3 regions of the Thermobifida fusca YX genome follow, and region 2 is predicted to be linked to each of the others. Evidence: riboswitches for the same ligand, from Rfam matches in the RefSeq annotation. Region 2 holds a riboswitch; each other region holds the start of a gene.
The links. A riboswitch is a leader RNA that binds a small molecule or an ion and turns the genes downstream of it on or off. The one in region 2 is predicted to bind thiamine pyrophosphate.

Region 1 (9,745 bases), 1.4 Mb from region 2:
TTCGGCGTAGTGGCAGCCCTACCCCGCTCTGGGGGTTTACGCCCCTTGCGCTCACAGATATCCGGTGTTCGGGTGGCGGAGAAGAAGAGGGAGGGTTCCGGAACGGAAATATTGGCCAAATTCCGTGGCCGTCCGCCTACAGGTAAGGCGTGAGCAACTGGTCCACGGGGGCGTAGTCGTCGGTGAGGACCGGGCCTCGGGAGCTGAGGCGGGCAAGGTGCCCCGGGGCGACCAGGCTTCCCGGCACGGGGGTGCCTGCCAAGGCCGCCGCCAGCGCGTCGGTGTCGAAGGGCGTGTCGCTGGCGAGGAGCACGTGGTTGCCGCCGGCGGGAGAGCCCCACGTGCCGTGTTCCACGATCAATACGAGGTGGGAGAAGACTTGGCTGAGGGTGGCGGCTTGGGCGGCGAGGAAGTCGCGGTCTCCCCGGTCGATGACGTTGACGGCGTACCACCCGCTGGGGCGGAGCACCCGGTGCACCTGCTCGGCGAACTCGAGGGTGGTGAGATGCCAGGGCACGCTCAGTCCGCTGAACGCGTCCCCGAGGACCAGGTCGTAGCTGCGGGAGGGGAGTGCCACGATCGAGGTGCGGGCATCGCCTGTGACGACGGCCAGGTCTGCGCCGGTGCGCAGCCCTAGTTCTGTGCGGGCCAGTTCTGCCACGGCCGGATCGATCTCCAGGACCAGGCTGGTCGACCCGGGACGGACCGCGGCCAGCCAGCGCGGCATGGTGGAGGCACCGCCGCCCACATGCAGGCTGTCCACCGGGCCCGCGGGGAGCTGGGTGTCCACCGCGGCGCCGAACCACTGCGTGTAGCCGAACTCCAGGTGGGTGGGGTCGGCCAGGTCGACGTAGCTGTGGCGCAGGTCGTCCAAGTACAGCACTCGGCCGTGCGGGCGGTGCGGGTCCGCTGTCACGCGGGCGCAGTAGTAGGCGGTCTCCGCCGTACAGGGGGAGGGCACGCTGACGAGCAGAGTCCCGCTGATCAGGCAGATACCGAGCAGGACGAGGACGTTCCGCGGCCTGCCCGTCCGGGAGAAGAGTGCGCCGCGGACCGCGAACAGCAGTCCTCCCGCTACTGTCGCGCCGCCGCTGAGCAGCAGAATCGTAGACACCGGAAACAGCGCGACGAGGACGTAACCGGTGAGGACTGTGCCCGCGAGCGCCCCCGCAGTGCCCCAGGCGCTCAGCCGGCCTACCACACTGCCGCTTCGTGCCGCGTCCGCCAACTGGGTTTTCACTACGACCGGGGGGACCGCGGACAGCAGGGCGACGGGGACAGCGATCCCGCAGCCCACCAGCAGGAGCGCGGTGAACGGCCCGGCCCCGGCGCAGAGCGGGCCGAGCAGCAGCACAACCGGCCGGGCGAGCAGTGTGGTGCCGCCGCCGAGGAGGAGCAGGACCGCGAGCAGGGGACGGTGCGGACGCCGGTCCGCTGCGGCCCCGCCGAGCCGCGCACCGAGCGCGATCGCGGCGAGGGTGACCCCGATCGCCGCTGTGTAGGTTTCGAGGGTGTCACCGGCATAGGGTGCCACCAGGCGGATGACCGTGACTTCCAGGACTAAGACCACGGCCGAGGAGCAGAACACCACCGCCGCGGCGAAGAACCGGTTCATGGCAGGCAGAGTAGTGGCGCCTGCACTGGCGTGGTTCAGTACACCAGGGCTTCCCCGCGCTCGGTGTTGAGGACGTTGATGATGTCTTGCGCGGCTTTCCGCAGGGCACGCAGGGTGACGTCGATCGCGGGCCGCGGCACGCTGGTGGCGCGGGCGAGCGCGTAGATCCGCCGCACGGGGGCGTTGGGAATCCGGCGGTGCACCAGCCCGGGGTAGGAGGAGCTGAAAGCGAGCGCGGGCACCGCGGCGATACCGAGCCCGCGGGCGACCAGGCTCATGATCGTGCCGATGCCTTCGAACTCCCAGACCGCACCGGGTGAGCCGCCGACGTCGCCGAGCAGCCGGTCGATCGCGCTGCGCGACGGCTCGCCGACCGGGGCCGTCACCCAGGACTCGTCGAGGAGCTCGGCGAAGTCGACCGGGATGGACGGATCAGCCAGGCGGTGCCCTTCCGGCACCGCGAGGACGAGCGGGTCGTGCAGCAGCAGGAAGTAGCGCAAGGTTCCCGCGGCATCGTCCGGGGCGCGTTCCGACCAGTGGTCGACAAGGGAGATGTCGACTTCAGCGGTCTGCACTTGACGGGCGCCACTGCCGTGGGTGGTCTGCCGCAGCACCAGTTGCAGGCCTTCGTAGGTGCGCAGCTCCCGCGCTAGGGACGGGGCGAAAGCCACGGCCGCGGTGGGGAACGCGGTGAGGGTGACCCGTCCTTGGGGCGCCCCGGTCTGCGCGGCCAGCACGGATTCGGCTGCTTCCACCATTGCCAGGATCTGCTCGGCGTGGCCGAGCAGCAGCCGTCCGGCGTCCGTGAGTTCTGCGCTGCGCGCGGTGCGGTCCAGAAGCTGGGTGCCGACTTCGCGTTCCAGGGCCGCCAACTGCTGGGAGATCGCGGACGGAGTGTAGCCGAGGGCGTTGGCGGTGGCCGCGATCGTGCCGTGCACCGCGAATTCGTGGAGGATGTGGAGTCGACGCAGATCGAGCATAAGTTGAGCTTACGCTATCCATCGAAAAGACTCGCTTGCGCTGATGGATGAGGTGAGGCAGGGTGGGGAATCGGGGTCCCCGTCGAGCCCTTTTCCGGGCTGTTCCGCTGGTCATCAACGTATTGGAGCTGGATCTCCATGTCCGTAGCCGTTTCTGCCACGCTCGCCGTCAACGAGGCACTCGCCCGCCGTCGGAGCCAAGGACTTCCCGTCTTACCGCTGGGTTTTGGAGAAGCGGGACTCCCCGTCCACCCCGTGATGCGCGACGCCCTGTCGACGGGGGGTGACCAGAACGGCTACGGGCCGGTCGCGGGGATCCGTGAGCTGCGGGAGGCCGCCGCAGGCTACTGGGAGCGCCGCGGCCTGCCCACTGACCCGGACCTGGTCGTCGCCGGGCCGGGCAGCAAGCCCTTGCTGTATGCGCTGCTGCTCGCTATCGGCGGGGATGTCGCGATCGCCGCCCCGAGCTGGGTGAGCTACGCGGCGCAGAGCCACCTGTCAGGCGGGCAGCCGCTCTTCGTGCCGACCGCTCCGGCACAGGGCGGGGTCCCTGAGCCGGATGCGCTGGCCCAGGCGGTCACCGAGGCCCGGGCTGCGGGCCGGGACATCCGCGCGGTCATCACCACCTGCCCGGACAACCCCACGGGCACCGTGGCGTCCCGCGGCACCGTGCGCCGGCTCACCGAGGTGGCCCAAGAGCTGGACCTCGTCATCATCTCCGACGAGATCTACCGCGACCTGGTGCACGACCCGACCACGGTGGTGCACAGCCCGGCCGAGTTCGCGCCCGAGCGCACCGTCATCACCACCGGGCTGAGCAAGAACCTGGCCCTGGGCGGCTGGCGGATCGGGGTAGCCCGCCTGCCAGACAGCGACACGGGCCGCCATATCCACGCTGCTTTGCTGGGGATCGCCAGCGAGATCTGGTCGAGCCCTTCCGGGCCGGTCCAGCGAGCCGCCGCCTACGCTTTCCAAGAGCCCGCCGAGATCGTCGACCTGGTCGCCCGCAGCCGCCGCTTGCACGGCCTGGTGGCCCGCGCGGTCGCCGAGCGGTTCCGTGCCGCCGGAGTGCCGGTCATCGCCCCCCAGGCCGCGTTCTACCTGTACCCGGACTTCGGCGTCTGGCGGGAATGGCTGGGCGAGGCGCACGGGGTGACGACCGGCCCGGAACTGACCCGCATGCTACTGGACCGCTACGGGATGGGGGTGCTGCCCGCCGTGGAGTTCGGGGAGAGCACGCACGCGCTGCGGGTGCGGGTGGCAACCAGCCTGCTGTACGGGGAGAGCGAGGCGCAGCGGTACAGCGCCCTGGCGGCAGAGGACCCCACTGCGCTGCCGTGGATCCGGGCCCACCTTGACCGGATCAGCGAGGTGCTCGACGAGGTGCGCCAGGAGCAGCCCGCTGTCGCGGTGCCTGCGATGGCAAGCTGAACCAGGACAAAGACCACGGGCCTGTGGCGCGGGGAGGGTTGACCGGAAGCGGAAGGGAGACGGTCCCGCCCCGCGCCATAGGGCTCAGCGTAACGCTCTTTGCCGCCGCGACGGCCCGCTGGTCGGGCAATGGGGGTTTGAGACTCTCCGGAGCAGGGGAGTTCGGCGCGGAGCGGCACCGGTAGGTGCCCGCTGCCCCGCGAACTTCCCGCCACTGACGTCCTCCGGAGGCGGGCTGGCTTGCCCGCAGTACCCCCGATTCCGCCGGACCAGCGGGCCGTCGCGGCTTTTCTGCTGTCGGTGAGGCATCCCGGATGTCCATTCCGTGGTCCCGGTATTCCTCTGCTGCCCCGGTATCGAGAAGGATGGGTCGGTGTCGACACAAAGGGCGCGACAACTGGAAGCCCGGGGAATGACGGAAAACCGGAGCAGCAGCCGGTCTTGTGCCGCGATGATGGTGGACTGCAGCGCCCGAGGTGGAGAGGAGAAACCGTGACACTCGTCGAGTGGGCCCGACTGGTCTGCGCAGAACTCGAACTCTCGGAGGAGATCGACACCGACGACGTGAACCTCATCCTGGACTTGGCCCGGGACGCAGCACATTCCGTGGCCCGCCCCGCAGCTCCCCTCACCGCTTATCTGCTGGGTATCGCGGTGGGCCGGGGCGCTGATCCGCAGCGCACCGCCCGCCTGCTGAGCGAGCTCGCTCTGGCGCAAACGAAGAAAACAAATAAATAAAGAATTAATCAGTGATCGATGACACAATCCGTACGAAGGGGACGAATCATGCTGGCGAAGTTACAGTTTCGCAAAACCAAATAACCGCACGGAGATGCCGCGTTCTCTGGCCGCCAGCCACCGCGTACGGTCACCCTGCATGACGGGGAGGATGCGGGGATTTCCGTGGCCATCCGGAAAGCGGGTGTAAGTGTGGAAGAAGTGCGATCAATTCTCTCTGCGGTCAACGACGTTATTTGGGGACCGTTCGTTCTGGTCCCGCTCCTGTTCGTCACGGGAATCTTCCTGACTATCCGGCTCGGCGGGCTGCAATTCCGGCTGCTCGGCCACGCGCTGTGGCTCGCTTTTGTGCGCCGCAAGGAGCAGAGCGGCGAAGGCGACATCTCCCACTACCAGGCTCTCAGCACCGCGCTGGCCGCCACCGTGGGTGTGGGCAACATCGCTGGCGCGGCGCTCGCCATCGGCTACGGCGGCCCCGGCGCACTGTTCTGGATGTGGGTGACCGGCCTGCTGGGCATGGCCACCAAGTACAGCGAAGCGCTGCTGGGTGTGAAGTACCGCCGCAGGGACGCCAAAGGCGAGCAAAGCGGTGGCCCCATGTTCTACCTGCGCTACGGGGTCGGCGGCGGCTTCGGTCTCGTCCTCGGCTTCCTCTTCGCCCTGTTCGGCGCGATTGCCGCGTTCGGTATCGGCAACATGACCCAGGCCAACACGGTGGCCGCCCAGTTGGAGAACGTCTGGTCGATCCCCACCTGGCTCACCGGTGCGGCCATGGTCCTCGTCGTGGCCGCGGTGGTGCTGGGCGGCATCAAGAGCATCGGCCGGTTCGCCGCCGGTGTGGTGCCCATCATGATCGTCGCCTACGTCCTCATCGCGGTAACCGTCCTCATCGTGCACGTCACCGAGCTTCCGGCGGCGTTCGCTCTCATCTTCCGGGAGGCGTTCACCGGCGAGGCGGCCACGGGCGGTCTGCTCGGCTCGGCGCTGCTGTTCGCCATCCAGCAGGGTGTGGCCCGCGGCATCTTCTCCAATGAGTCGGGTCTGGGCACCGGTGGTATCGCTGCGGCGGCCGCCAAGACGAAGCAGCCGGTGCGGCAGGCCCTCGTGTCGATGACCCAGACTTTCGTCGACACCATCATCGTGGTGAGCATGACCTGCCTGGTCATCATCGTCACGGGTGCCTGGAGCGAGGCGGAGAAGGACGACGGCTCCCTGATGACCTCCCTGGGCATGGCCGAGGGCTTGGGGAAGATCTCCCCCGCGTTGGCACCGCTCGGCAACTACACCGTGGCGCTCGCGGTGGTGTTCTTCGCCTTCACCACCCTGGTCGGCTGGTGCTACTACGGTGAGCGCTGCATGGAGTACCTGGCTGGCCGGAAAGCGGTGGTGCCGTTCCGCATCGTGTTCACCCTGGTGGTGTTCGTCGGCGCCACCACCGAGCTGAGCACGGTATGGACGTTCAGCGACATGGCCAACGGCCTGATGGCCCTGCCTAACCTGCTGGGGCTTCTCCTGCTCTCGCCGATCGTGGTGGCCGAGACAAAGAAGTACTTCGCCAACCCGCACTGGCGCAACCCTGACCTGATGGAGGGGCCCGACCCGGGCACCGCGGAGCCGCCCGAACGGAGCCCGCAAGGGGACAATCCCCCCACCCCCACCCGGTAACGGATCGCTACCCGTCACAGAAAACCGCGGCCGTGGGATACAGCTCCGTTATCCCACGGCCGCGACAGTCTGCGGTGGTGGCGCGGCACGCCCGGGTGTGCGCCGGGCGGACTGCCGCGTCAGTGAGATGTCCGGATGCGGAGCCTGCACCCGCATCCGGACAGTTCTTTTCTCGCCTAGTCCACGAGGGGGAAAGCTCCCGCCTCGTCCCGCCGCGCCTGTGCGTGGGCGGAGAGGAGCAACGCCTGCAGCGGGCAGGACGGTGAGCAACAGGAAGCCAGACTAGTGCCGTGCACCCGGCACAGGCTGAACCCCGGTATTCATGCCGGGGAGCGCGTCAATTCCCCCACCACGCGTGGAAATGGTGGACGGGGCCCTTGCCTTTGCCGATGTCCAGCTTGTCGGCGTGGCGCAGCGCTTCGGTGAGGTAATCCTTAGCGTCGCGGACCGCCTGCGACCAGGTGGGACGCTGCGGGCGCAGCGTGGCGATCGCCGAGGAGAGCGTGCACCCGGTTCCGTGCGTGTTGGTGGTGTTCACCCGGTCCGCGGTCAGGGTCTCCACGTCGCCGTCCGCCGACAGCAGCAGGTCCGTGCTGGTAGGACCGGACAGGTGGCCGCCCTTGAGGAGCACGCGGCGCGGTCCCAGGGCGAGCAGCCGCTCCGCCTGGTCGCGCATGCGGTCCAAGTCGGTGGCCTCCTCTTCGCCCAGCAGGTCGGCAGCTTCCGGAAGGTTAGGGGTGATGAGGTCGGCCCGCGGCAGCAGCACGGTGCGCAGGGCTTCCACCGCGTCAGCGGCGAGGAGCCGGTCTCCGCTCTTGGCGACCATCACCGGGTCGACGACCACGTTGGGCAGGCGGTAGGTGTCGATCGCGGCAGCCACGACCTCGATGATCTCGGTGCTGGACAGCATGCCGATCTTGACCGCGTCCACCCGCACGTCGGTGAGCAGCGTGTCCAGTTGGCTGCGCACGAACTCCGGAGGGACGTCGTGGACTTCGCTGACCCCGGTGGTGGTCTGTGCGACGAGCGCGGTGATCACGGTAGTGCCGTAACCGCCCAGCGCGGAGAACGCTTTGAGGTCGGCTTGGATACCGGCTCCGCCGCTGGGGTCAGTGCCGGCAATAGACAAGATGGTGGGAATCAATTGGACGTCCCTCCGCTAGTACTACCTAGATCAGGTTCACGGGTGTCCTCTCAGCCACCCTGGGGGTGGCACCCCGCGTCCACAGCGAAGGCTAGCAATACACGCAAACCCCCGCTGCTCCCTGATCTCTGGCGGAAGGGGACAGCGGGGGTAGAGAGGACAGGCGGGCAGGCTACTGCACGACCGTGTCGTTCGTCTGCGGACGCACTTCTGGGGCAACGGAGGCGTCGTGCGCTGCGCGGGCCTTGATCCGGTGTTCGATCACGATGACGGTGATCACGGCGGCCGCGCCGACCAACGCCAGCACGATGCAGAGCACGAGGTTGTCCTGGCTGGGGGCGAGCAGGGTCCGGTCGTCGTCCTGCCACGGCCACAGCGCCCGCAGGGATCCCGCCATCAGCCCGGTCATCACCACCAGGGTGAGGTGGTGGAAGCGGTCCAGCAGGAACTGCAGCAGTTTGACGAACAGGGACAGGCCGATGGTCGCGCCTAGGACAAAGGTCGCGATGTAGCCGAGGTCGCGGTTGTTGAGCGCCTCCATCGTCGGGAGGTACAGGCCGACGGTGAGCAGGATGAACGAGCCGGAGATGCCGGGCAGGACGAGCGCGCAGATCGCGACGGCAGCCGCGGCCATGACGATGAGGGGGTGCGGGTCCACGGTCGTGGACGGGACGCCGGTGAACAGGAACGCGGCCGCGGCCATGAGCAGGGCGAGCAGGTAGTCGCCGATCCGCCAGCGCCGACCCGAACTGCTGTAGGGCACCCACAGGGACGCCAGCACCAAGCCGAAGAACAAGGCGTGCGATTCAGCCGGATTGTGCTCAACCAGCGGGGCGATGACGCGGGCTGCGACCAGCACGGCGGGCACCATGCCCACGAGCACGGCCAGGACGGTCCCCCAGTCGGCGCGGGTGAGTTCGGCGCGGGCCCGCGCCAGGCCTTTTCCGCGGAGGAGGTCGGTGACGAGCAGTCGCACCGCGGTGACGACGTGGCCCGCGGAGTTGATGAGGGACTCGTAGACACCGGTGATGAGGGCGACAGTACCGCCGCTGATTCCGGGGACGGTTTCGGCGGTTCCGATCAGGGTGCCGCGTACGCCGTTGAGGAGATGAGTGCCGAGTGACTTTGCCATGTCCTGCTTCTCGTCGAGGAAGAGAGACCGACCGTATCCCAGTGAAGTACGAGATGAAGGCCGGTGCCTGGAAGTGAACGCAAAAGACTGCCTGGTGCGGTGGCTCGGGCACGAACCGGTGGCCCGGCAGGCAGGAACGACCCAAGTTTATGGGGATTACGATCGGCGGAGCGACACGCAAAGCCGAAGAGCTCAGCGGCTGAGGACAGGGCCCGCGTCCCGCGCGATGCGGGAGGCCCACCGGTAGTCCTGCTTGCCTGCGGCAGTGCGTTTGACCTCGTCGACGATGCGGATGGTGCGCGGGATCTTGAACCCGGCGAGATGCTCGCGGCAGTGGTCGCGCAGCTCCGCGTCGCTGGGCTGCCGGTTTCCAGCCAGCGAGATGACGGCGCTGACCCGCTGGCCGAGCCGCTCGTCGGGGGCGGCGACCACGATGGCGTCGGCGACATCCGGGTGGGTTTTGAGGACGGCCTCCACCTCTTCGGGGTAGACCTTCTCCCCGCCCGTGTTGATCACGGTGGCGCCGCGGCCCAGCAGTTCGATCGTGCCGTCGGCGGCGATGGTCCCGTAGTCACCGGAGAGTGCCCAGCGGCGTCCGGAAGCGTCGACGGGGAAAGTCTGCGCGGTCTTCTCCGGGTCGTTGTAGTAGCCGAGGGGGATGCGTCCGGTGCGGGCGATCCGGCCGATCTGGTCGGATCCGGGAGGCAGGGGGCGCAACTGGTCGTCGAGGACGGCGACACTCGCTCCCATGGTGAAGCGCCGGGTCTTTCCGCTGAGCCGGGCGGAGGCGGAGCCGCACACCCCGGTTTCGCTTCCTCCGTAGTTGTCGCGGATGGCGATGGTCGGTTTCCACGCCCGCCACAGTTGGCGCGCGGTCGTGGTGAGCGGGGTGCCGCCGGAGCTGAGCGTGGTCAGGCTCGGACATCGTCCCGGGCTGCGCAGCAGCTCGTGAGCGAGGGGGCGGGCCATGGCGTCGCCGACGCACTGGACGATGGTCACTTTTTCGCGGTGGGCGAGTTCCACGGTCCGGGTGGGGGAGA
Region 2 (9,745 bases):
CGAGTTCGTCGGATTCCGTGACGGGTGGCGCGGCCCCCTGGAAGGCGACACCATGCCGCTGGACATCGAGGCGGTCCGCGGCATCCTCCCGCGCGGCGGTACCATCCTCGGCTCCTCGCGCACCAACCTCATGAAGATCGAGGGCGGTGTCGAGCGGGTCAAGGACAACATGGCCGCGCTCGGGGTGGACGCGCTCGTCGCAATCGGCGGTGAGGACACCCTCGGCGTCGCGCGCCAGCTCCACGACCACGGTGTCAACGTGGTCGGTGTGCCCAAGACCATCGACAACGACCTCAACGCCACCGACTACACCTTCGGCTTCGACACTGCGGTCAACATCGCGACCGAGGCCATCGACCGCCTGCACACCACCGCCGAGTCGCACCACCGTGCCCTGGTCGTCGAGGTCATGGGCCGCCACGCGGGCTGGATTGCGCTGCACGCGGGCATGGCGGCCGGCGCCAACGTCATCCTGATCCCCGAGCGCCCATTCGACATCGACGAGGTCGTCGCCTACATCGAAAGCCGCTTCAAGACCAACTACGCGCCGATCATCGTGGTCGCCGAGGGCGCCCACCCGAAGGAGGGCCAGCTCACCCTGGCCAGCGCGGAACGCGACTCCTTCGGCCACGTCCGCCTCGGCGGCATCGGCCAGCGCCTCGCCGAAGAGATCGAGGCGCGCACCGGCAAGGAAGCCCGCTCGGTGGTCCTGGGCCACGTGCAGCGCGGCGGTACGCCGTCCGCCTTCGACCGGGTGCTGGCCACCCGGCTGGGCCTGCACGCCATCACCGCGGTCCACGACAAGGACTTCGGCAAGATGGTCGCCCTGCGCGGCACCGAAATCGTCCGCGTTGACCTGTCCGAAGCCACCGACCAGCTCAAGACTGTCCCGGTCGAGCGGTACGAGGAAGCCGAAGTCTTCTTCGGCTAAATTCCCGTAGGATTTCTCGCGGCTCCCAGCGGAGAATGCTGGGAGCCGCGGTCGTGTCCGCGTGAAGAGAACAAAACGCTTGCGTCCCTGGTTGATACTGGGAGGTAAGCAGTTTTCTCTGCACTGATCCCATCCGACTCGCAACCACCGGAGGTATTGCCATGTCCGCCTCGCTCGACTCCACCACCGTCGACGCGCGTGCGGACGGCGCGGTCGGGACAGCCGCGCAGGAGCTGGGCGAGCTGTGTGTGCTCCTGAAGCTCGGGGAGATCGTGCTCAAGGGCAGCAACCGGCACCTGTTCGAGCGCCGTCTGCAGAACAACATCCGCGCCGCCGCTAAAGGCCTGCCCGAATTCCGGCTCTCCCAGCGCAAAGGCATCATCATGCTGCGCATGCCCGGTGCCTCCGACCTCGAAGTGGCCCAGCTGGCCGAGCGCATGCGCAACGTCATGGGGATCGTGTGGGTGCACCTGGTGCGCCGGGTCGCCAAAGACGTGGACACCGTCACCCAGGTCGCGGTGCAGGCCATGGCCGACCGCTCCGGCTCTTTCGCGGTGCGGGCCCGCCGCCGGGACAAGCGTTTCCCCATGATCTCCTCGGAGCTGGCCGGGCACGTGGGCGCCGCGATCAAACGCGCCTACCCCCACCTGACCGTCAACCTCTCCCAGCCCGACCACACGGTCCAGATCGAGGTCGACAAAGACGAGGTGTTCGTCTTCACCGACGGCATCCCCGGCCAGGGCGGCCTCCCGGTAGGCATGAGTGGACGCGGCCTGGTCCTGCTGTCCGGCGGGATCGACTCCCCGGTCGCGGCCTACCGCATGATGCGCCGCGGGCTCCGGCTCGACTTCCTGCACTTCTCCGGCATGCCGTTCACCGGACCGGAGTCCATCTACAAGGCGTACAGCCTGGTCCGGCAGCTCGACCGCTTCCAGAACGGCTCCCGGCTGTACGTGGTGCCGTTCGGCAAGGCCCAGCAGCAGCTCCGCAACTCCGGCGCGGAACGGCTGCAGATCGTCGCCCAGCGGCGCCTCATGCTCAAAACCGCGGAAGCCCTTGCCGACCGGCTCAACGCCAGCGCGCTGGTCACCGGGGACGCCCTCGGCCAAGTGTCCAGCCAGACCCTGGCCAACATCACCGCCCTGGACGACGCTGTGGACCTGCCGATCCTGCGTCCGCTGATCGGCATGGACAAGACCGAGATCATGGACCAGGCCCGCGCCATCGGCACGCTCACCATTTCCGAGCTGCCCGACGAGGACTGCTGCACCATGCTCACCCCGCGGCAGGTGGAGACTGCGGCCAAGATCGCCGATCTGCGGCAGATCGAGAAGCGACTGGACGTTGAAGAACTCGCCGAACACCTGGCCAGCAACGTGCAACTGCACCGCCCCAGCTTCCTGGGCGAGGAGGAGAACACCGCAGCCTGACCGGACCTTCCGCGCCCGCCGCACCCGGCCGCGACGGGCGCGGGTCCGGTTACACGCCGGCGCCCACCTGCGCCACGCTGGGCGTGAGCGTGCGGCCCACGAGCGGCGGCAGCGCCGTCACCACGTGCGCCAGCTCGGCCAAGTCTGCGTGCGTGAGCGCCTGCGGCCCGTCGCACAGTGCCGTCTCCGGAGCAGGGTGCACGTCGACGATGAGGCCGTCCGCGCCCACCGCGATCGCCGCACGCGACAGCGGCAGCACCAGTTCCCGCTTGCCGCCCGAATGCGACGGGTCCACCACCACGGGCAGGTGCGACAGCCGCTGCGCCACGGCGACCGCGCTCACGTCCAGCGTGTTACGGGTCGCTTTCTCGAACGTGCGGATGCCGCGCTCGCACAGCACGATGTTCAAGTTGCCGCGCTGCGCAATGTACTCGGCGGCCATCAGCCACTCCTCGATCGTGCTGCTCATCCCGCGTTTGAGCAGCACCGGCTTGCCCGCGTCGCCCACGGCTTGCAGCAGCGCGAAGTTCTGCATGTTGCGGGTGCCGATCTGCAGCATGTCGGCGTAGGAGGCGACCAGCTCCACGTCGGAGGCGTCCACCACTTCGGTCACAATCGGCAGGCCGGTCTCCGCACGCACATCCGACAGGATCTTCAGACCGGTCTCGCCCAGGCCCTGGAACGCGTAGGGGGAGGTCCGCGGCTTGTAGGCGCCGCCGCGCAGCAGCGCGGCACCCGCACGCTTCGCCATCAGCGCCGCTTCCAAAGTCTGCTCCGGGGTTTCCACCGCGCAGGGACCGGCGATGAGTGTCATATGGTCGCCGCCGATCGGTACCCCAGCAACCTGCACGACCGACCGCTCAGTCGTGTTTTCCCGGCTGACCAGCTTGTAGGGAGTGGAGATGCGCAGGATGTCGGCGACGCCGGGGAGGGCACGCAGATTAAGCGTCTCGAACCGTTCCACGTCGCCTACCAGGCCGATGATGGTCCGGCTCACCCCCCGGGTCACGTAGGCCTCACCACCCACCGAGGCGACGAGGTCAACGATGGAGTCGATGGTGTCGGAAGGGGCGTCGGGCGCCATAACGATGACCATTGAACGCTGTCCTTACCAGGTGCTGTGGAGAGTGTGGGAGCAGCGGTGACCTGGACAGAAAAACAGAAAAGCCCTGGACCGTTCGGCCCAGGGCTTCCAAGTCGTCCGTGTCAGCGCAGCGCTCGTTGGGCGACCGGGCCCGTGGGCCGGTAGCCGTAAAAGCGCCAAAAGTACCGCTGCATGGCAGCGACTATAGCGCACCGCGCCGCCGCCGCTGAAGCCCACGGGGGTAGGAGCGCGCGCACGGGCACCTGAAAAGATGGTCCTGGGATGAGTATCGGGAGAAGAACGATTGTCTGAGCGACGGCTGCCGCCAGGGCAGTACGTGCCGAACGAATGGCCTGCTGTGCACTACGGCCCGGTACCGAAATTCCGCCCGCACCGCTGGGATCTGCAGGTCTACGGAGCCACAGCGGACGGGACGCAGTACCGGTGGGACTGGACCGAGTTCCAGACCCTGCCGCGCGTCGACGTGGTCACCGACTTCCACTGTGTGACCAGATTCACCAAGCTCGACGTGCGGTGGCGCGGGGTGGCCGCCTCCACCGTGCTGAAACTCGCACCCCCCGCCGAGGACGCCACCCACGTCATGGTCTGGGCAGAGTACGGCTACAGCGCCAACCTGCCCCTCGACGACTTCCGGCGTCCCGACGTCATCCTCGCCACCCACCGCGACGGCAAGCCGCTGGAACCCCAGCACGGATACCCGGTGCGGCTCGTCGTCCCCCACCGCTACGGCTGGAAGAGCGTGAAATGGGTGCGCGCCATCGAATACCTCACCGCGGACCGGCGCGGCTTCTGGGAGGAGCGCGGCTACCACAACCTCGCCAACCCGTGGCTGGAGCAGCGCTACTCCTACCAGGAGGACCCCGGGGACGGGCCGCCGCTGGACTGAGCGGGCCCGCTCAGTCCAGCCCGATCCAGAGCCGGTCCTCCCTGCCCCGGTCCCGATCCCGCTCCCGGCCGAAGGGGGACGTCCAGATCTCGATCGTGGAGCCCTTCGGCGCCTCGCCCTTGGGGTTGTAGTCGCCGACCCGGTTGCCGATCACCTGGTGCACGGTGACCTCGAAGCCCCGCTCCTCCAGCTCCTTGCGGGCCTTGTCCACCTTCCACCCGCGGATGTCGGGAACCTCCACCAGTTCCGGACCGGACGAGACGGTGAGGGTGACGCTCTGCCCCGCCCCCACGGTGGTCTCCGCCTCCGGCTCCTGGGAGATGACATGGCCTTCGGGGACCTCGTCGTGGTGCTCCTCGACGACCGTCACCTCCAAGTCGCTGGACTCCAGCAGGCGGCGCGCATCGTCCACCTTCTGGCCGACCACGTTGGGCATGGGGAACCCGGCGCTGATCGTCAGCGTCACGCTCTCCTCGCGGTTGGCCTTCTCGCCCGGGGCCGGCTTGGTGGTGATCACCGTGCCCGGAGGGTTGTCAAACGAGGTGATCTCGTCTTCCACGATGTCGGTCAGCCCCACCTCTTTGAGGGCGTCCCGGGCCTCCGCCACCGAAGCACCTTCGACGTCGGGCATCTCCACATACTGCGGCCCCGCCGACAGGATGAGGGTGACGAGCGTGTCCGGCAGCAGCCTGCTCCCAGCCTCCGGGTCGGTGGCAGCGACCGTACCGGGCGGCGCCTCGTCGCTGTAGGCGGGCTCTTCCGCGGTCTGCACGCGGAAACCCAGCATGCGCAGGTCCCGGCGGGCCTCGTCGCTTTCTACGCCGACCAGGTCGGGAACCGTCTCATAGCGGCCGTCCACCATCCACCAGCCGAACCCGACCGCCACGACCAGCAGCAGCACGGTGGCGACCAGCAGCGGCGTGCGGAGACTCGGCCGCGGCGGCCGGTCGTCCTCGTAGTCGTCGTACTCCACGGGGGGAAGCTCGACCCCCTGCAGGGTGCGGGTGGCGTTGTCCGAGTCTTCCGCCGTGTCCCCGGCAGGGGCGGGCGCCATCTCCATCACAGAGGTCACCGCGGCGGACGGCTGCTCGTCCAACGCTTTCTGCGCGGCGAAGACCGCGGCAAGGAACTGGCCGGCGTTGGCGAGCCGGTAGGCGGGGTCGCGTTCCGTGGCGCGCACCACCAGCGAGTCCACTTCCGGGGGAATCCCCGGCACCACCCGGGACGGGCGGGGGACGTCCTCGTTGACGTGCTGGTAGGCCACGGCGATCGGAGAGTCACCGGTGTGCGGCTGGCGGCCGGTGAGCAGCTCGTAGAGCATGATGCCGCACGCGTAGACGTCGCTGCGGGCATCCGCGGTGCTGTGCGTGATCTGCTCCGGGGACAGGTAGGCGGCGGTCCCCATGAGCGTGCCGGTCTTGGTCAGCCCCTGCTGGCTGGCCTCCGCGGCCCGGGCCAGCCCGAAGTCGGCCACCTTGATCTGGCCGTCGTGGGTGATGAGGACGTTCTCCGGTTTCATGTCCCGGTGCACCATGCCCGCCTGGTGGGCGGCGCCCAGCCCGGCGAGGATCGGCACCATGATGCGCAGCGCCTCGGCGGGGGAGAACCGGGTTCGCGCCTTCAACGCGGCGCGCAGCGTCTGGCCCGCCACGTACTCCATCGCCAAGTACACGTGCCCCTGGTCGCTGCCCTGGTCGTAGACCTGGACCACGTTGGGGTGCGACAGCTTGGCGACCGCGAGCGCCTCGTTGATGAACCGTTGGACGAACTGCGGGTCGCGCGCCAGGTTGGCATGCATCACCTTCAGCGCGACACGGCGGTCCAGCCGGAGATCGTGAGCGAGGAAGACAGTCGCCATACCGCCGTTGGCGATCTTCGATTCGACCCGGTACCGATGGGCGAGGGTCGTTCCCACTAGCGCGTCCGCAGCCGTCATGTCCACGAGGGGAAGTTTACGGGGGAAAGCGGAAACTGACGGTCTCACCACGGTTTCGGCACGCAGCAGTAAAGAAACCCGGGGCGGGACCACGGTCCCGCCCCGGGTTTCAGCCCTCGCGCGGCGGGGAGGAGGCGTGCGCGTAGCGGCGGATCGGGATCCGCCCGGCCAGCCGGGCCCGCCGACCAGCCGACACCGCCTCCCGCATCGCGTGCGCCATCAGCACCGGATCCTGGGCCCGAGTGACCGCGGTTGCCAACAGCACCGCGTCGCAGCCCAGTTCCATGGCGAGTGCCGCATCGCTTGCGGTGCCGATGCCCGCGTCCAAAATCACAGGGACGTCCAGCTCTTCGACGATCAGTTCGATGTTGTGCGGGTTGCGGATGCCCATCCCCGAACCGATCGGCGCCCCTAACGGCATCACCGCGGCACACCCCACCTGCGCCAGCCGGCGGGCCAGCACCGGGTCGTCGTTGGTGTAGGCGAGGACGACGAACCCCTCGTCCACCAGCCGTTCTGCGGCGTCCAGCGTCTCCACCGGGTCAGGAAGGAGGGTGCGCTCGTCGGCGACCACCTCCAGCTTCACCCAGTTGGTCTCCAACGCTTCACGCCCCAGCCGCGCAGTGCGCAGCGCGTCGACCGCGGTGAAGCAGCCTGCCGTGTTGGGCAGCGGGCGGACCCCGGTTTCCCGGAGCACATCCCAGACCGACCCTTGGGCGTTCGGGTCAACCCGGCGCATCGCCACAGTGGTCATCTCGGTGCCGGAGGCACGCAGCGCGTCCGCCAGCACGTGCAGCGACGGAGCACCCCCGGTGCCCATGATGAGCCGGGAATGGAACTTCTCCCCGGCGATCACCAACGGGTCCTCGAAGGTGTCGGCGCGGGTCGTCCCGGTCGCAGCGTCGGTCAAGTCAGCCCCCCTGCACAGCGGTGAGCACGTCCACCCGGTCGTCGGGGGAGACCACGGTGCGCGCCCAGTCGGTCTTGGGCACCACCTCGTCGTTGACCGCCACAGCCACGCCCGACTCCGCCCGGGTCAGGGAGCGCACCACGTCGGCCACCGTGGTGTCCGGAGCGAGCTGACGCGGCTCACCGTTGATGATCGCGTTCACGATGTTTCAACCCCTTTCGATGGTGAGGATGAGGGAAGGAAGCGGTCTGCGGCGAGATGGCTCGCATAGTCGGGCAGCCGCCCCGTACTCAAGACTTCGGCCATGACATCTCCGGTCACCGGGGCCAGCAGCACCCCGTGGCGGTAGTGGCCGACCGCAAGGTGCAGCCCGCGCACACGGGTGGGTCCCAGCAGCGGCTCGTTGTCCGGCGGCCCGGGGCGCAGCCCCACGCACGTTTCGACGATCTCCAGTTCCGTGACCCCGGGTACGAGCTCGCGCGCGTCGCGGAGCATCTCCCAGACCCCGCCGACGGTCAACCGGGTGTCGAAGCCCATCTCCTCCTGGGTGGCCCCCAGGATCACCTCGCCATCGGCCCGCGGCACCAGGTAGACGGGGGAGCCGGTGACCAAGCCGCGCACGGTGCGGGTCACCAGCGGCTCGGCGCCCACGGGGGTGCGCAGCCGCAGCAGCTGCCCCTTGACCGGGCGCAGCGGGGGCACCACTCCCTCGGGCAGTCCGACAATGTCGGAGCTCCACACGCCCGCGGCGAGCACCACCTGGCCCGCGTCGAGAGTGTCGCCGCTGTCCAGCACGACGCCGCGCACGGCGTCCTCGCCCCCGACCACCTCCCGGACGTGCCCGGCGACGAACAGTGCGCCGCGGGCAGCGGCGGCGGCACGCAGCGCCTCAGACAGGCGGCGCGGATCCACCGAGTGGTCGTCAGGGGCCAGGAAGCCGCCCCGCACAGTGGGAGCCAGCATCGGCTCGAGCCGGCGGCATTCGCGTGAGGTGAGCCGTTCGGTGCGGATACCGAGACGGTCGCGTAGCTGCTGCAGTTCCGCGAGCGTGGCCATGTCGTCCGGGTCGAACCCCACCTGCAGGGTGCCTTCGGTGCGGTAGCCCGGGTCGACGTCGGTGTCTTCTGCGAGCTCGGCGATGAAATCGGGGTAGCGCTGCTGGGACCGCAGCCCCAGACGGATCAGCGACTCTTCCCCGAACACCGCTTCGGTTGCGGGGGTCAGCATGCCCGCCGCCACCCCGGACGCGGCGCCCGCCTTCTCCGCGGACACGACGGTCACCCGCATCCCGAGGCGGGCAGCACGCCATGCGGTGACCAGGCCAATAAGTCCGCCCCCAACGACAAGGGCGTCCGGGGCTGAGCGCAACTGCACGGCGCGCCACTCCCTTCGCCGGTATGACCCGGATCAGGTTCTGCGGTCGGAGGCGGACAGCCTCCCTCTCAGCCGGGTTCCGCCCCGGCTCCCGCGGGTTTTCGCTTTCGTCCGCATTCTAGGTCGCCCGTGACTGGGGAAGCCAAAGGTCCGACATGTACGCCTAAAGCGATCACGGTCGGTCGAGAGGATTCGGCGCGCGCCAGATGTGGAAGATTGGGACCGTGACACAGATCGATCGCGACCTCGACGCGCTCGTCGGAGAGTGGCTCACTCTCCAGGAAGCGGCCGCGGCCCTCGGTGTGAGCCAGAACCAGGTCCGGCAGATGATCCGCAACCACCGGCTCCTCGGCGTGGTCCGCGGCGGAGAACTGGCGATTCCCGCGGCGTTCATCACCAACGGCACCATCCTCAAAGGCCTCCAAGGCACCCTCACCGTGCTCGCGGACAGCGGTTTCTCTCCGGAGGAGGCGCTGCGCTGGATGTTCACCGCAGACGACAGCCTGCCCGGCACTCCGCTCGATGCGATCCGCGGCAACCGCGGCACCGAGGTGCGCCGCCGCGCCCAGGCGATGCTGCTGTAAGACACCCCGTCGCCGGGTACGCTGCACCCGCCCCGCGGGACAGGCGCTCGGCGACGATCTAGGGTGGGAGCCGTGGACGAGACTCTGCGAAAGCGGTTGGAATCCGCCCGGCTCTACCTGTGCACGGACGCCCGCGCCGACCGAGGCGACCTGGCCGAGTTCCTTGATGCGGCGCTCGCCGGGGGCGTGGACATCGTGCAACTGCGCGACAAGACCCTGGACGCGCGGGACGAGCTCGCCGCGCTGGAAGTCGTGCGTGAGGCGTGCGACCGCCACGGGGCGCTGCTCGCGGTCAACGACCGGGCCGACATAGCCCACGCCGTCAACGCCGACGTGCTGCACCTGGGACAGCGGGACCTGCCCGTGCGCTACGCCCGCGCGATCCTCGGGGACCGGCCGCTGATCGGCCGCTCCACCAACGCGGCGGAGCTGTCTGCGGCCGCCGACCGGGAAGAAGGCGTCGACTACTTCTGTATCGGCCCGGTGTGGGCGACCCCGACCAAACCGGGACGGCCCGCTGCCGGGCTCGACGAGGTGGCGCGGGTCGCCGCCCTGCACCCGCAGCGCCCCTGGTTCGCGATCGGCGGGA
Region 3 (9,745 bases), 540 kb from region 2:
CCGCTGCTGCTGCTCGACACCTACCACGACGACAACGACCTCGACCTGCGCGGTGTCACCGACCGCCTCTACGGCGGCGGCACCGAGCAGCGGCTCCGCCAAGAACTGCTGCTCGGCATCGGCGGACTGCGCGCGGTCCGCGCCTACTGCCTGCGCACCGGGTATCCCGAGCCCGAGGTCTTCCACATGAACGAAGGGCACGCGGGATTCCTCGGCCTGGAACGGCTGCGCGAATACATCGAGACCGCAGGACTCGACTTCGACCAGGCGCTGGAAGCCACCCGGTCCGGAACCGTGTTCACCACCCACACCCCGGTGCCCGCCGGAATCGACCGGTTCCCCAAGGAACTCGTGGAACGCCACTTCAGCGGCCCGGTGGCGCTGCCCGGGCTCCCCGTGGAACGGGTGATGGCGCTCGGCGCCGAAACCTATCCGGGCGGCGACCCCAACGTGTTCAACATGGCTGTCATGGGTATGCGCCTCGCCCAGCGGGTCAACGGCGTCAGCGCCCTGCACGGCGCGGTCAGCCGGGAGATGTTCGGTGGACTGTGGCCGGGATTCGACGTCGACGAAGTGCCCATCACCTCCATCACCAACGGCGTGCACGCTGCGACCTGGATGGCAGAAGAAGCGTGGGACGCGGCACAGGCCATGGGCCTCGGCCTGGAAGAGCTCGAAACCCCCGCAGGCTGGCAGCGGCTGGTGGAACGGGACGCAGAAGAGCTCTGGCGGATGCGCCGCGCCCTGCGCGAACGGCTGATCATCGAGGCCCGCAAACGGCTCCGCGCCTCCTGGCGGCAGCGGGGGGCCACCGACGCGGAACTCGCCTGGATCGACGAGGCACTCGACCCGGAGGTGCTCACCGTCGGTTTCGCCCGCCGCGTGCCCTCCTACAAACGGCTCACCTTGATGCTGCGCGACCCGGAACGCCTCACCGCGCTCCTGCGCCACCCGGAACGCCCCATCCAGATCATCATCGCGGGCAAAGCCCACCCCGCTGATGAAGGCGGCAAACGGCTCATCCAGGAGATGGTGCGGTTCAGCGACGATCCTCGGGTGCGGGACCGCATCGTCTTCCTGCCCGACTACGACATGGCGCTGGCCGCGCTCCTCGTGCAGGGCTGCGACGTGTGGCTGAACAACCCGCTGCGTCCCCTGGAAGCGTGCGGCACCTCAGGCATGAAGTCCGCGCTCAACGGCGGACTCAACCTGTCGATCCGCGACGGCTGGTGGGACGAGTGGTTCGACGGCTCCAACGGGTGGGCGATCCCCACCGCGGACGGCGTCGACGACCCGGACCGGCGGGACGACATCGAAGCGGCAGCCCTCTACGAGCTGTTCGAGGAGCAGGTCGCCCCCTTGTTCTACGAGCGGGACGACCACGGACTGCCCCGGCGGTGGCTGGAGACGGTCAAGCACACCATGGTCTCCCTGGGACCGAAAGTGCAGGCCACCCGCATGGTCCGCGAATACGTCGACCAGCTCTACCAGCCAGCCGCGCTCGCCATGCGGCGGCTCGCCGCAGACAACTACCGCGGAGCCCGGGAGCTCGCCGCCTGGAAACAGCGGGTGCAGCACGCCTGGCCGGGGGTGCGCATCGAACACGTCGAAACGTCGATGAACGGGGACACCCCGCAGGTCGGCGGGGAACTGGAGGTGCGCGCCACCCTGGTCCTGGGCGGGCTCGACCCGGACGACGTGTGCGTGGAGGTCGTCCTGGGACTCGTCAACGACGACGACGAACTGATCAACCCGACCACGACCGAACTCGTGCCGCTGCCCGCCTCGGACGTGGTCTACCCGCTGGTGCGCTTCGGCGGGACCGTCCCACTGGACCGCGCGGGCACGTGCGGGTACACGGTCCGCATCCGCCCACGGCACCGGCTCCTCACCCATCCCGCAGAAGCGGGGATGGCCGTGGTAGCCGAACCCACGATGGGTATCGGCACCCTCGTGCCGCACTGACCAGGACACCCGCACCGCAGCGGCAGGCCGGGTACGGCGACCCTGGTGCGGTACCCGGCGGTTGTCCCCGGGGCAGCGGCAGCCGCGGCCGCCGTCTCGGGGAGACCGCCTGGCGGCGGGCACCATCGCAGCCGAAAAAGGGAAGGGAAGCGGCCGCAACCGGCCACCGCGGCCGGAGAAGAGCTGCGTCGACCCGTGGTACGGCGGGGAGCGGCGCACCCCGGATCCGGGGCGGGTTGACGCGCGCCGCCGTCCTGCGGCCATAATGAGGCCCGACAGCACAACCAAACGACAGGGGAGCGCCTCTAGCGCTGAGAGTGCGGCACAGCCGCAGACCCTTACTACCTGATCTGGGTAATGCCAGCGAAGGAAGTCGTGGGAACCGCCACCGGTGGCGTGGTCTCGCGCACCGGTGCTTCTGGTGCGTGTCATAGCGGCCGGTGTGCGCTCTTGGCCAAGAGCCCTCCGTGACTCCGCGAAGGGACGTGACCAATCATGAGCCCGGCCGAGCCGCAACCCGGCCAGGATCGTCAATCCCTCCTCCACTGGCGCACCGTGGACATCGTGGTGGCTGCCGTCATCGGTGTCGCCGTGGGGATCGTCTTCTGGGTGTGGAGTGTCCTGTGGAACGCCACCACGGGACTGTTCGCGTTCTTCCCTCCGGCCCAGGCCATTCTCTACGGCATGTGGATGGTCCCCGGTGTCCTCGGCGGACTCATCATCCGCAAACCCGGGGCCGCCGTGCTGACGTCGATCGCCGCCGCCTCCCTGGAGATGCTGCTGGGCACCGGGTGGGGCGTCTCGGTCCTCATCTCCGGCGCCCTGCAAGGACTGCTCAGTGAACTGGTCTTCCTCGCCTTCCGCTACCGCAGCTGGGGCATGGGGGTGGCAGTCCTCGCGGGAGTGGCCGGCGGGATCTCCCCCGCGATCCGGGACAACCTCACCTACCATGTCACCTGGCCCCTCAGCTACCAGGTCGTCTACGGGGTACTCGTCCTGATCAGCGCCGGCCTCATCGCCGGGGCGGGCTCGCGTGTGCTCACCACGCGCTTGGCCGCCGCCGGAGCGCTGTCCCCCTTCGCCTCGGCGCGGGGATAGGCCGATGGGTACCGGAAACCGCGACGGTCACGGCGCGCGGGTGGAACTGTCCGGCTGGGGCTGGCGGCACGCCGGCCGCGCCGACTACGCCCTGCGCGGCGTCGACCTGGTGATCGAACCAGGGGAACGCGTCCTGCTGCTGGGCGCTTCCGGGGCAGGGAAGAGCACCCTGCTGCACGCGCTGGCGGGACTCACCGGGCCCAACGGCGCCATCACCGGCGAAGAGGAAGGCCGGCTCCTCGTCGACGGGAAACCCGCGACGAGCCAGCGCGGCCGGATCGGCCTGGTGGCGCAGGACCCGGAGAGCCAGCTCGTCATGGCCCGCGCCGGGGACGACGTCGCGTTCGGCTTGGAGAACCTCGGCGTGCCCCGCGAACAGATCTGGGCACGGGTAGACGAAGCCCTCGCCCGGGTCGGCTTCCCCTATGGGCGCGCCCATCCCACCGCGGCCCTCTCCGGCGGGGAGAAGCAGCGCCTGGTGATCGCCGGGGTGCTCGCCATGAGCCCCCGGCTGCTGCTGCTCGACGAACCCACCGCCAACCTCGACCCGCCCGGGGCACGCCTGATCCGCGACGTGCTGGCCCGGCTGCTCGCCGACACCGGGGCCACCCTGGTACTCGTCGAACACCGGGTCGCCGACGTCGTCGACCTGGTTGACCGGGTCGTAGTCGTCGAACCGGGCGGGGGAGTCATCGCCGACGGTGCTCCCCGCACGGTGTTCGCCCGGCACGGGACTGCCCTGGCCGAGCGGGGCGTGTGGGTCCCCCACGCAGACCCCGTCCCCTGCACCACGCCGGCCCCGGGAGGCCCCGTCCTCATCGAAGCGGCGGACTGCACTCTGGGCACTCCGCGCACCCCGGGGCGAAGACGGCCGAAAACCGTCCTCAATGCGGTGGACGTCACCGTGGCTGCGGGGACCGCGACCGCGCTCACCGGAGCCAACGGCGCCGGAAAATCCACCCTGCTCACCGCGCTAGCGGGACTGGCGAAACCGCAGTCAGGACAGATCCGCCCTTGCGGGCCGCTCGCCGCAGCCGACCCGCGTCCGCTGGTGAAATGGCCGGCGCGGCAACTCGCCCGGCACGTCGGTACCGTGTTCCAGCACGCCGAAGACCAGTTCGTGACCGCCACCGTGCGCGACGAGCTCCGGTTCGCGCCGCTGCGCCTGGGCATGGGCGAGGCAGAGACCGCGGCCTGGGTGGACGAACTGCTGGAACGGCTGCGGTTGACCCACCTGGCCGACAAGCACCCCTACACCCTCTCCGGCGGGGAGAAACGGCGGCTGTCCGTGGCAACCGCGCTCAGCTCCGGCCCGGCCCACGCCCCCGACGTGCTGGTGCTCGACGAGCCCACGTTCGGCCAAGACACCCGCACCTGGGTGGAACTGGTGGAACTGCTGGATGCGCTGCGCGGCCAAGGCCGGGCGATCGTGCTCGCCACCCACGACACGCTGCTGCTGCGCCACCTCGCCGACGTGGAACTGCGGGTGGCGGACGGCTCGGTCACGGAGACAGCGCGCACCGGGATGGAGGAGAGCCGGTGAACCTCACCTCTGCCCCTGCGGGCCGCGCCGCACCCGGCAACGGACAGCCGGGCGTCCGGTCCTGGCTGCTCGGCATCAACCCGGCCGCCAAACTGATCGCGGCCTGTGTCATCTCCTTCGGCCTCATCCCCGCCGTGGACCCGGTCACCGGCGGGATCGTCCTCGCCGTCACAGCCCTGCTGCTGCCGTTCAGCGGGATCAACCGGGCCACCCTGCTGGTGCTCAGCGTCCCGTTCTGCCTCATGGGGCTCTCCACATGGGTGGTCAACCTGCTCTACGGCGAAGAAGGCCTGTGGGGGGCGTCCGGCGCGGCAGTGCGCATCCTCGCGATCGCCCTGCCGGGGATGCTGGCCGCGGTCAGCAGCGACGCCACTGACCTTGCGGACGCGCTCGTGCAGCGCCTCAAAGTCCCGGAGCGGCCTGCGATGGGGGTGCTTGCCGCGCTCCGGCTGGTCCCGCTGCTGGCCGACCAGTGGCGTACCGTCACCCTCGCCCGGAGGGCCCGCGGTCTGGAAGCCGGGCGCAACCCGCTGGCCGCGCTCTCCATCTTCTTCGGGAAGCTGTTCGCGCTGCTGGTCCGTGCGGTGCGCACCGGCACGCTGCTGGCGACAGCAATGGACGCCCGCGCGTTCGGCACGGGGCCGCGGTCGCACGCCCGGGTCAGCCGGTGGCGTCTCGCTGACACGGTGCTCGTCGCGGCCAGTCTGCTGCTGCTTGCCGCCGCCTACACGGTCTCCGCCCAGCTCGGCACGCTGCGGCTGCTGTTCACCTGACACAGGCAAGGATGCCCTGGGGTCACCGACCAGGGCATCCTCCTGTGCCGTGCATTCTGCCCGGGGCCTGCCCGCGGGAGGAGGCCGCCGTGCCCCAGATGGTCTTTTTTGGGGCACCTCAGGGCGAGCGTTGACGTTCCCGCTGAGAAGCGCCCGGATGGGAAGCGGCAAGGGCGGGGCGCTGCCCAAGCCGGGCACGGCGGGGTGATAGGGAGAGGGACAGACAACAGTCCACATCGGGAAGTGGAGAGGGAGAACCCATGGGGGAGTTTGTTCGGGTCGAAACGGATGCGGACCATCCAGCCGTCGCCGTCATCCGGCTGGACCGGCCGAAGATGAACGCGCTCAACACCCAAGTTCAGCGGGAACTCGCGGAAGCCGCCGCCCAGGTCAGCGAAGACTCGGCGGTCGCCGCCGCCGTCATCTACGGGGGAGAGCGCGTGTTCGCCGCCGGAGCCGACATCAAGGAGATGGCGGACATGGACTACGCGGCAATGGCCGCGCACTCCCGCACCCTTCAGGACTGCTTCACCGCGGTGGCCCGCATCCCCAAGCCCGTGATCGCCGCCATCACCGGGTACGCCCTGGGCGGCGGATGCGAGCTCGCGCTGTGCGCCGACTTCCGGGTCGCCGCGGACAACGCCAAACTCGGCCAGCCTGAGATCCAGCTCGGCATTATTCCTGGCGCGGGCGGCACCCAGCGGCTGCCGCGCCTCATCGGCCCGGCGAAGGCCAAGGACCTGATCTTCACCGGCCGGCACGTGGATGCAGCGGAGGCCTTGGAGATCGGTCTCGTGGACAAGGTGGTGCCCGCCGAAGAGGTGTACGCGACAGCGGTGGCCATGGCAGCCCGCTACGCGAACGGTCCGGCGCTCGCGCTGCGCGCCGCCAAACAGGCCATTGACGCCGGGCTCGAAGTCGACCTGGACACCGGGCTGGAGATCGAACGGCTGCAGTTCTCCGCGCTTTTCGCTACGGAAGACCAGAAGACCGGGATGCGGAGCTTCATGGAGCACGGTCCCGGCAAGGCCACGTTCTCTGGGAGGTAGGCCACTGATGTGGCAACTGACCGAGTATCCCGCCGCGGAGCGGACCGACCTGCTCGCCGCCCCGGTTGCCGCCGCGGTGACCGAGTGGAAGCACGACACCCCGGTGGACCGGCTCCGGGTCGCCGCTATCGACCCGGAACTGGCTGACACCGCGAACTTCTGCGCGGCCTACGGGGTGCCGCTGGACGCGTCGGCCAACTGCGTCATCGTCGCGGCCCGGCGCGGCGGGGAGACCCGGTTGGCGGCCTGTGTGGTCCTTGCCACGACCCGCGCCGACATCAACGGGGTGGTCCGCCGCCACTTGGGGGCGCGCAAAGCGAGTTTCGCCCCCCAAGAGGAGGCGGTGCAGCAGACCGGGATGGAGTACGGCGGGATCACCCCGGTGGGACTGCCCCCGGAGTGGCCGATCCTCATCGACTCCGCCGTGGTCGCCCAGCCCGAGGTTGTGGTGGGCAGCGGGCTGCGCCGCTCTAAGCTCATCCTTCCGGGAGCGGCCCTCGCCGAACTGCCGGGCGCGGAAGTCCTCGACGGTCTCGCCCGACCGGCGTGACAGGGAGGCGGGATCCTCCCGCCTCCCTGTCACTCAGAATAAGAATCCTTCTACTGTGCGTACTGTGTGCAGGCTAGAAGCGGGGGACGGCAGCATGGTGGTTCAACCGTAACCTTGACCGGAACCTCACTTCGACTTTTTCCGTCATACTCATTGAGTCGCTTCACCAAAGACGTGGGGTCAGCACGAACGCCCCGTTTGCGGCCGTGCGTGATCCGACTAGCGTGAGAAAACTGCGGTGGTACCGCTCTCCGTCAGTCTGGTGTCACCGAGAAGCTGTGTCGTCGGGCCTGTGCGGTCACGGCTCCGAAGCGGTCGGGTCAACACCGCACAGTCCGGTGGATCCCGGCCGAATAGGCTGCACCAAACGGTGTTCGAGGGGATGAGATCACTATGGCAATGGCGGCAGGTTTCCCCGATGGTGAGGAGCTGCCGGAGTACATCGGCCCGTACAAGATCCGCCGGCGCATCGGCCAAGGCGGTATGGGCGTTGTGTATCAAGCCGTAGACCCTCAGGACCGTCTGGTCGCGGTCAAGGTGCTGCGTGCAGAGGTGGCGGGGGATGATATCGCCCGTGCCCGGCTGGCCCGCGAGGTCATGACCATGCGGCGGGTACGCAGCCGCAACGTGGCCGAGGTCATCGACGCCGACACCACCGCGCCGCTGCCCTGGGTCGTCACCGAGTACATTCCGGGCCCCACGCTGGACTCCACGGTGACCAACCACGGCCCGCTGCGCGGACGGGCCCTCACCCGTGTCGTCACCGGGTTAGCGCGCGCCCTGCGGGACATCCACGCGGCCGAGATCATCCACCGCGACCTCAAGCCCGGCAACGTGATCATCTGCAACGGCGAGCCGATCATCATCGACTTCGGTATCGCGTACGCGGTGGACGGCTCCAAACTCACCCAGACCGGCACGTTCGTCGGCACGCCCAGCTACCTGTCCCCCGAGGTGATCGAAGGCTCGGACCTGAGCCCGGCCACGGACATCCACGCCTGGGGTGCGACGGTCGCGTTCGCCGCCACCGGCAACCCGCCGTACGGCGCGGGCGCGTTCGAAGTGATCTTCTTCCGCATCCTCAACGGAGAGATCAACCTCGACGGGGTTCCGGAGCCGCTACGCCCGATCGTTCAGGACGCGGTCCAGCGCGACCCGCGGAAGCGTCCCACCGCTGAAGAGCTGGTGGCCCGGACCGAGCAGCTCAACCTCGACTTGCCGTGGATGGAGGACGAGTACCGCTCGTCGGGGATGACGGGCCTGCACACGGTCTCCGCTGACCTGCCGACGAGCACCCCCCAGCCTGCCCCGCCGGAGCCCGAAGAGAACCAGGCCACTGCGGTAGCGGAGGCTGCCGCCCCGGACCGCACCATGGTCGCCCCCGAAGGCTTCGGTGACGACGAGGAGGAGCAGGACAGCGGGCGCCGCTACGACCACTACTACGACGCCACGCTGCGCCCCGAAGAGTTCCGCGACATCCTGACCCCCGTCGACTACGAAGGGCGGAATCGGGACTCTGCCGACTACGACGACGAGCCGCCCAGTCTGCTGGAGCGGTTCCGTGCCTACCGCAGGGGCGAGGACCGGCTCTCCGACTACTTCTCGGACGACGAGGACGACTACTACGACGAGTACGAGGCAAAGCGCCTGCCGTGGGTGATGGTGGTCCCGGTGGCGTTGGGGATCGTCGGGCTCACGCTCATGATGCCGACGATCGGTCTCATCCTGGGGACTCTCGCTGTCACCGTGCTCGGCGGTCTCGACCTAGCCCGCCGCGAGCATGCCCGCCGACTGCACGAACGCGGGCCGCGCAGCTCCGACAACGTGGTGATCGCGTTGAGCATGCCGTGGGCGCTGCTCCGCACGCTGGGCCACGCCGCGCTCTACGGCCTTGGCTACTTGCTGGCCGGAATCGTGGTGGGTATCGCGATCGGAATGGTCAGCGGCAATAGTTCCGCCAACGTCGTGGGCTCGTGGGCACTCGGCGTCGTGGTGTTGATGAATTTCTTGTTCGGCCCGCATGCCCGGGGTGCGCAGCGCCAGTCGCGGTGGCTGGTCAGCAAGATCACGATCCGCAACCCTTACGTCTACTGGGGCACCATCATCGCGATCAGCCTGCTCGCCCTGTTCCTGGTGGTATTTGGTGTCCAGTTGGTGCCAGCATGGGACCCCATTCCCGGACCTTCGGAGTGGTTTGGCTCCTGACCTGGTCATAGCCTTCCCAATAAGGGTGCCTGTTCGCGGTCGCGCCTCATGCTACTAGCCAGTAACATTTGGTGGGGAGACAAGAACACCACACGCCGCGGCAGCGGTCGGTGCTAACACCGACCCGGCTCCGAATTCTGTTCGGCTGTTTGGCACTCTTGGGGAGAAACCACGGACGCGCCCGCGTCCCGACCGTTCACCAGAACGGTGCAGACAAGGGCAGGGAGGTCGACCACCGACATGAATATTGTCGTCTTGGTCAAGCAGGTCCCGGATACCGAGACCGAACGCAAGCTCGACCCTGCGGACAGCACGGTAGACCGTGCTGCCTCCGACGGTGTGATCAACGAGCTCGACGAGTACGCCATCGAGGAGGCGCTCCGGCTCAAGGAGAAGCACGGCGGCGAGGTCACCATCCTCACCGTCGGCCCGGAGCAGGCCACCGACTCGATCCGCAAGGCGCTCTCCATGGGAGCGGACAAGGCGGTCCACGTCTGCGACGACGCCCTGGCCGGCTCTGACGCGCTGCAGACCGCCTACGCGATCGCGCAGACCCTGGGCA

Region 1: another riboswitch for thiamine pyrophosphate. It lies ahead of thiD (bifunctional hydroxymethylpyrimidine kinase/phosphomethylpyrimidine kinase); the one in region 2 lies ahead of thiO (glycine oxidase ThiO).
Region 3: another riboswitch for thiamine pyrophosphate. It lies ahead of TFU_RS02930 (ECF transporter S component); the one in region 2 lies ahead of thiO (glycine oxidase ThiO).

The regions. Positions count from the first base shown of each region.
Region 1 covers NC_007333.1:2,647,673-2,657,417, reverse strand. Annotated here, with positions in the region: gene TFU_RS11170 (fused MFS/spermidine synthase) at 137-1,615, opposite strand; gene TFU_RS11165 (LysR family transcriptional regulator) at 1,651-2,595, opposite strand; gene TFU_RS11160 (pyridoxal phosphate-dependent aminotransferase) at 2,734-4,026, shown strand; gene TFU_RS11155 (DUF6457 domain-containing protein) at 4,519-4,764, shown strand; gene TFU_RS11150 (alanine/glycine:cation symporter family protein) at 4,957-6,429, shown strand; gene thiD (bifunctional hydroxymethylpyrimidine kinase/phosphomethylpyrimidine kinase) at 6,767-7,573, opposite strand; TPP riboswitch at 7,564-7,659, opposite strand; gene TFU_RS11140 (DUF368 domain-containing protein) at 7,746-8,705, opposite strand; gene TFU_RS11135 (acyl-CoA synthetase) at 8,898-9,745, opposite strand, start outside.
Region 2 covers NC_007333.1:1,214,975-1,224,719, forward strand. Annotated here, with positions in the region: gene TFU_RS05180 (6-phosphofructokinase) at 1-931, shown strand, start outside; gene thiI (tRNA uracil 4-sulfurtransferase ThiI) at 1,093-2,361, shown strand; gene aroF (3-deoxy-7-phosphoheptulonate synthase) at 2,411-3,457, opposite strand; gene TFU_RS05195 (sulfite oxidase-like oxidoreductase) at 3,750-4,352, shown strand; gene pknB (Stk1 family PASTA domain-containing Ser/Thr kinase) at 4,363-6,294, opposite strand; gene TFU_RS05205 (thiazole synthase) at 6,398-7,198, opposite strand; gene thiS (sulfur carrier protein ThiS) at 7,200-7,400, opposite strand; gene thiO (glycine oxidase ThiO) at 7,397-8,572, opposite strand; TPP riboswitch at 8,565-8,677, opposite strand; gene TFU_RS05220 (Rv2175c family DNA-binding protein) at 8,797-9,156, shown strand; gene thiE (thiamine phosphate synthase) at 9,229-9,745, shown strand, end outside.
Region 3 covers NC_007333.1:672,501-682,245, forward strand. Annotated here, with positions in the region: gene glgP (alpha-glucan family phosphorylase) at 1-1,965, shown strand, start outside; TPP riboswitch at 2,249-2,354, shown strand; gene TFU_RS02930 (ECF transporter S component) at 2,461-3,063, shown strand; gene TFU_RS02935 (ABC transporter ATP-binding protein) at 3,068-4,606, shown strand; gene TFU_RS02940 (energy-coupling factor transporter transmembrane component T family protein) at 4,603-5,379, shown strand; gene TFU_RS02945 (enoyl-CoA hydratase/isomerase family protein) at 5,640-6,428, shown strand; gene TFU_RS02950 (YbaK/EbsC family protein) at 6,436-6,978, shown strand; gene TFU_RS02955 (serine/threonine-protein kinase) at 7,372-9,183, shown strand; gene TFU_RS02960 (electron transfer flavoprotein subunit beta/FixA family protein) at 9,424-9,745, shown strand, end outside.